Indioceanicola profundi: one gene and its partner. The protein of the gene in region 1 interacts with the protein of each later gene in a pairwise test. Links are inferred from orthologs where the notes say so. Each region holds a gene or a part of one and is shown on either strand. Other genes may lie near its edges.

Evidence for each region.
Region 2: the proteins of DOL89_RS09785 (region 1) and DOL89_RS04815 interact in binary tests that used the Escherichia coli proteins (3 or more experiments, as listed by UniProt). The link is inferred for Indioceanicola profundi from one-to-one orthologs.

What each region holds. Positions count from the first base shown.
Region 1 is NZ_CP030126.1:2,043,473-2,046,737, forward strand. The notes cover bases 237-3,187. They hold DOL89_RS09785 (HesB/IscA family protein), read left to right. Parts: upstream 237-1,512; coding sequence 1,513-1,863; downstream 1,864-3,187. Other genes in these bases: DOL89_RS09770 (aminotransferase class V-fold PLP-dependent enzyme), read left to right, coding at 237-539; sufU (Fe-S cluster assembly sulfur transfer protein SufU), read left to right, coding at 543-1,025; DOL89_RS09780 (SUF system Fe-S cluster assembly protein), read left to right, coding at 1,039-1,428; DOL89_RS09790 (hypothetical protein), read right to left, coding at 1,876-2,427; DOL89_RS09795 (hypothetical protein), read right to left, coding at 2,424-3,041. Outside these bases: more of DOL89_RS09770, read left to right, coding at 1-236; pepN (aminopeptidase N), read left to right, coding at 3,239-3,265. UniProt on the Escherichia coli protein: Is able to transfer iron-sulfur clusters to apo-ferredoxin. Multiple cycles of [2Fe2S] cluster formation and transfer are observed, suggesting that IscA acts catalytically.
Region 2 is NZ_CP030126.1:1,023,796-1,026,886, forward strand. What follows is about bases 314-3,090. They hold DOL89_RS04815 (ferredoxin family 2Fe-2S iron-sulfur cluster binding protein), read left to right. Parts: upstream 314-1,433; coding sequence 1,434-1,748; downstream 1,749-3,090. Other genes in these bases: DOL89_RS04805 (cysteine desulfurase family protein), read left to right, coding at 314-570; DOL89_RS04810 (hypothetical protein), read left to right, coding at 685-1,323; tenA (thiaminase II), read left to right, coding at 1,752-2,453; DOL89_RS04825 (Rne/Rng family ribonuclease), read right to left, coding at 2,609-3,090. In the rest of the region: more of DOL89_RS04805, read left to right, coding at 1-313; more of DOL89_RS04825, read right to left, coding at 3,091-3,091. UniProt on the Escherichia coli protein: Ferredoxin are iron-sulfur proteins that transfer electrons in a wide variety of metabolic reactions. Although the function of this ferredoxin is unknown it is probable that it has a role as a cellular electron transfer protein.

The DNA of each region.
Region 1 (3,265 bases):
ACGGCCCGACTGGCATCGGCGCGCTCTACGGCCGGAAGGAGGTTCTGGACTCCATGCCGCCCTACCAGGGCGGCGGCGACATGATCTCCACCGTCACCTTCGAGAAGACTACCTACCGGGAAGCTCCCTACCGCTTCGAGGCCGGCACCCCGCCGATCATCGAGGGGGTGGGATTGGGGGCCGCCATCGACTATGTGAAGGAGATCGGAATGGACGCCATCATGGCCCATGAGCAGCGCCTGCTGGCGCATGCCATGGACCGGCTGGCGGACATCGAGGGGCTGCGCCTGATCGGCACGGCGCCCGGCAAGGCGGCCATCATCAGCTTCACCATCGACGGCATCCACCCGCACGACATCGGCACGCTGCTCGACCGCGCCGGCGTCGCCGTCCGGGTGGGCCGCCACTGCACGGAGCCCTTGATGGAGCGGTTCGGCGTCGGGGCCACGGCGCGGGCCAGCTTCGGGCTCTACAACACCGAGGACGAGGCCGCGATGCTGGCGGACGCCGTCCGCGCGGCGAAGGATTTCTGGGGGTAAGGCATGTTCGACGATCTACGTGACCTCTACCAGGAAGTGATCCTGGACCATGGCAAGAACCCGCGGAACTTCGGCAAGCCGGCCAGCTTCAACCGCACGGCCCGGGGCGACAACCCCATGTGCGGCGACAAGATCACCGTCTATCTGACGGTGGGCGAGGACGGGATCATCCAGGATGCCGGCTTCGACGGCCGCGGCTGCGCCATCAGCCAGGCCAGCGCCAGCCTGATGACGGAGATCCTGAAGGGCAAGCCGGTGAAGGAAGCGGAAGCCCTGTTCGGCAGCTTTCACGACATGTGCACCAAGGATGATGAGGAGTGGACCGACCACGGCCCCGTCGATCCCGATGCCATGGACAAGCTGCAGGTCATGTCTGGGGTGCGCGAATTCCCGATGCGGGTGAAATGCGCCACGCTGGCCTGGCACACCATGAACGCCGCGGTGCATGGCGAGGCCGTGACCTCCACCGAAAACGCCGCGTTCTGAGAGAGGGGAAGAGATGAGTTCCATTGAACGACCGATCGCCCCCGACGTCACCATGGGCGCCCCGGTGGACATTCCGGAGGGGGAGCGGCTGCCGCCCGACGCGCCGCTCCACGACCGCGTGATTGAGGCGCTGAAGACCGTCTACGACCCCGAAATCCCGGTGAACATCTATGAACTCGGCCTTGTCTATAAGTGCGAGGTGGATGAGGACGGCGATGTCGACATCGAGATGACCCTGACCGCCCCCGGCTGCCCTGTGGCCGGCGAGATGCCCGGCCAGGTCCAGGGCGTCGTGCGCCAAGTCGAGGGCGTCGGCGACGTGCAGGTCGAAATCGTCTGGGAGCCGGCCTGGGACCCCAGCCGCATGTCCGACGAGGCCCGGCTGACCCTGGGAATGTTCTGATTTCGTGCCGTCCGGCGTTGCTGGACGGTACTTCTCAACCGTCATCCCGGTCGGGCAACATGGATGAAAACGGAGGGTATCGCCATGACCACCCTTAAGGAGCGCCCCAAGGCGCTCACCATCACCGACGCGGCGGCCGAGCGCGTGAAGTCGCTGATCGCCAAGGCGGACAAGCCGATCATCGGGCTGCGCGTCGGCGTCAAGGCGCGCGGCTGCTCCGGCATGAGCTACTTTGTAGAATATGCCGAGGAGAAGAAGAAGTTCGAGGAGGTGGTGGAGGACAAGGGCGTCACCATCCTGATCGACCCCGCGGCCACCATGTTCCTGCTGGGCTCGGAGATGGATTACCAGGACGACAAGTTCCAGTCCGGCTTCACCTTCAAGAACCCGAACGAGAAGGCCCGTTGCGGCTGCGGCGAGAGCTTCACCGTCTGATCCGGCTGCCCGTCAGGCGGCCGGCTCCGCAGTTTCCAGATCCGCCATCTCGGCCTCGCCGACGATGAACCCGGCGGAGGGGGCGAACCTCCCCTCCACCCTGGCCTTGAACTCAAGGCCGGACCGCGCGAACCCATGGACCATCCGCCCCTGCTCCCCCGCCTGTCCCCCGGGCATGCGGGACAGGGCCGATGGCAAGGACGGGTTCATCACCCTCACCCGCCATAGCCGGTCATAGCGCTGCCATTCCTGGTCCGCCATGCCGATCACCTGCTTGGGCTGCCGCTTCAGCGCCTCGATGCGCTGCTCCGCCTCTTCCGTCGACCGGTTGATCCCGTGGATCGCCTCCTCCGCCTCCTCGATGGCCTGACGGATCGCCGCCTCGTCCCGGCGGGCAAGGCGCAGCTCGGCGGCGGCGGCATTCTTCTCATCCACCGCGGCAGCGATCCGCCGTTCCGTCCGCTTGATTACCCTGTGCAGCCGCCGGGCCGACAGCACCATGCCGGCCCCGCCCAGGGCCAGGGCGAGAAAGCTGACCACATGCATCCAGGTGATGACGATCATCGGCCGTATCCCGCCTCCGCCCGCGCTTCCGGGGCCGAACTGGCGGCGGCCGGGCGGACCATCGGCTTGGCCGCGACCTGAACCTGGGTCATTTCGCCGACGGAATAGCCCTTGGCCGCCGGAAATGCCGATTGCAGCATGGACCGCGCTGCACGTTCCTGGGAGGCCCAGATCCGCACCACATTGCCATATCGCCAGATGCAGGGCGCGCTGTCGAAATCCTTGTGGGAGGCATCCGCGAAGCGCCGGTGGCTGACCCTGGCGATGAAGAGTTGGCTGCCCAGCGCCGCTTCCCCGAGTTCGTGCAAGACCTCGACCCGGTCGCTTTCCAGCGCGGCCAACGTCATCTCCGTGCGGCTGAGCTTGGATTTCAGGCGGAACCGCTCGGCGTTCCGGCGCTCGCGCAGCACCGCCTGCCGCCGGTTGCCCTCGAGCGTACGGACGGTGAGATTGCGCGTCCGCGTGATCTCCACCTTGATGGCCGCGTAATCGGCGATCCACTCATAGATATCGGGCAGCACGATGCGCAGCAGCTCCATCACGATGGCCGCCGCAAGGCAGGCCGCCGCGAGGGACAGCACGACGACATCGGAGTCCGCGATCTGAAGGTACATCCTGCTCCCCGCATGCCGCCTTCCGGTGGCATCATAGGACGCAACGGCCGCGGACCCGACCCACTCTTTACGTCGAAAACTATTGGGGTATGCAGCGCCTCCATTCGGAGTGCGGCTTGCTGGCGTGACACGGCCCCGGCCCTCGCCTATTCTCCGCCCCGGACGAACATTCCCGGTACCCTCGAGGAAACGGACCTATGGACAAGGGCACGCCGAAGGCCATC
Region 2 (3,091 bases), 1.0 Mb from region 1 along the record:
CTCGATATGGCGACCCTGTCCGCCCACAAGATCGGCGGGCCGCAGGGCGTGGGCGCGCTGGTGGCGAGACCGGGGCTCATGCTGGACCCGCTCCTTCGTGGCGGTGGGCAGGAACGGCGAATACGCGCCGGGACGGAGAATGTGGCCGGTATCGCAGCCTTCGGGGCCGCCGCCGCCGCGGCGCTGGAGGGGTTGGATAATTATACCCGACTGGCCGTGCTCCGCGACGGTCTGGAGGAACGGGTCCGCGAAGCCGCGCCGGATGCGGTGATCTTCGGGGCCGATGCCCCGCGGGTGGCGAATACGAGCTGCATAGCGCTGCCGGGTCTGACGGCGGAGACCCAGCTGATGGCCTTCGATCTCGCCGGGATCGCGGTCAGCAGCGGTGCTGCCTGTTCCAGCGGAAAGGTGCGGGCATCCCATGTGCTGACCGCCATGGGCGCCCCGGTGGAACTGGCAGGATCGGCGATCCGGGTCAGCCTTGGCTGGAGCAGCACCTCGGAAGAGGTCGACCGCTTCATTCAGGCGTGGGTCCGGCAGTACGGCCGATCCCGAGATCGCCGCGCATGACTGCTTCCGGCGGGCGCGATGCGCAACCCTGTCGCCCGCGGGCGTTTATCAAAGGAAATCCGCCGCGCTTTGTCTCATGATCCGGCACGCATGCTTCAGCCTTGACCAGGTGCCATGACCGACTCGAACGACACGAAATCCGGCCCCCGGCGGGGGGAAACGATCAGCGGAGGCATGAACAGCTGCTGGTTCTGCGCCAAACCGGTCAGCCCGCAGGCGCTGTTCTGCCATAGCTGCGGGAGTCTGCAGCCGCCGCCGGATGTGGATGCGTTCACCCGCCTGCGTCTGCCCGCCCGATTCGACATCGATCAGGCGGATCTGGAGCGGCAGGCGGCCGGCTTCACCCGTATCCTGGACCCGGCCCGTCTGGAAAAGCGCGGCACTATGGAAAGGACCATGGCCGAGCGGCATCGCGCCGCCATCGCCGACGCCCATGCCGAGCTGCGCGATCCCTTGCGGCGGGCAAGATTGCTGCTGGAGAAAGCCGACCGGTATCTACCGGACATCGAAGCGGATGCCGGGCCATGGCGGGAGGAGTTCTCCCTGGCGCTGGACGCGACGGCCGTGGATCGCATCGCCGCCCGGTTGCAGGGCGAGATGGAGGCGGCCCTACGTGATCTCGCCGCTGCTTTCCGCGCCGACGATCTGGACCGCGCGGAGAAGCTTGTGCGGCATGTGGAGGCGCTGTCGCTGGCCGTCATGGAGGGGAGAGTACGCCGGAGCGAGTTGCTGGCCGGCAGTCCCGGCTTCTGACCGGACGGGATCGACGCAAATGCTGGACTTGGACCGGGCAGGTCCGTAACAACATCGGCGGTCTGGCGCGGAAGAGTGCCGCCGCCGGGAAGCTTGGGAGTATTGGCAGCATGCCGAAGATGGTTTTCGTTGAGACGGACGGTACCCGCCGTGAAGTGGACGCGCCCCTGGGTCTGTCGATCCTGGAAGTTGCGCGCCGGCATGACATCGATCTGGAAGGGGCGTGCGAGGGCTCGCTGGCCTGCTCCACCTGCCATGTGATCGTGGACCCGCAATGGTATGACGTGCTGCCCGACGCCAGCGAGGATGAGGAGGACATGCTGGACCTGGCATTCGGCCTGACCAAGACCTCGCGCCTGGGCTGCCAGATCCGCATCACCGAGGAGATGGACGGCCTGACCGTGCGTCTGCCCGGCGGGGCCTGATCGATGGGCGGCGCTCCGCTGCCGGATCTCGCTGTGCCGGGCGGCTTGTTCGCCCGGCTGCGGGACGGCGCGCGGGCGTCTTGGGACCGCTATGTGCGCCACCCCTTTGTGGTCGGGCTGGGCGATGGAACGCTGCCGGAGGCGGCGTTCCGGCATTATCTGGTTCAGGATTACCTGTTCCTCATCCATTTCGCCCGCGCCTATGCGCTGGCCGCGTACAAGGCCGATGATCTCGCCGACATGCGGGCGGCCTCCCGCTCCATGTCCGCCATCTTGGACCTGGAGATGGGTCTGCATGTTAAGTACTGCGCCCGCTGGGGTGTGGGGGAAGGGGAGATGGCGGCTGCGCCAGAGGCGCAGGCCACGCTGGCCTACACCCGCTTCGTTCTGGAGCGCGGGATGGCCGGCGACCTGCTCGACCTTCATGTGGCGCTGGCGCCCTGTGTGATCGGCTATGCGGAGATCGCGGCCAATCTCCTGGCAGATCCGGCAACCCGGCTGGACGGCAATCCCTACCGCGACTGGATCGAGATGTATGCCGATCCCGCTTATCGGGAAGTGGCGCAGAGTCAGGTTGCGCTGCTGGAACGGTTGAGCGCGCGCCGCGGCGGCAATGCCCGTTTCGACTCGCTGCTGCGTGCCTTCGAGGCGGCCAGCCGGCTGGAAGCCGGGTTCTGGGACATGGGCCTGTCGCTCGCGGATTGAAGCTGTCGGAACCTCAGGCGGGATCGAGCCCTGAACGGGCAGGGGCTGACATTGGGCGGAGAACTCCGTCTGTCTCAATTCCGATCGGTCGAAGGCAATGAAAAATGGGGAGGCCTCGCGGCCTCCCCATTTTTCATTTCAGCCCGGTATGGGCCTCAGTTCTTCACCAGTCGGCTCCACCAGCCCTTCTTGGGCTTTTCCACCGGCGGGTTCACCGTGATCGCCGGGTTGGCGGGTACATCCTCCGCAGATGCGGCGGCAGGCGCATCGGTCGCTTCCGGAGCGGGCGCAGCCCCAGCGGCCGGAGTTGCCGACGCTTCGGCAGCAGGTGCTTCGGCGACAGGTGCTTCGGTGGCCGCAGCCTCCGGAGCAGCCTTCTTCCGGCTCCGCGTCGCGCGCTTCTTCGGCGCGGGCGCTTCGGCGGCTTCGGGCGCGGCGTCCTCAGTGGCCTTTTTCCGGCTACGGGTGGCGCGCTTCTTCGGAGCAGGAGCCTCCTGGGCCGGAGCTTCCTCGGTCACCGTTTCGCCCGGAGGGGCGACATCAGCGGTGGCCGCCATCGCCTCCGGCGTGGCGCTTTCCGCGGCGGGGACAGCATCAGCGGTCGTCACCTCGGGCGTGGTGATGTCCGACGCATCCGC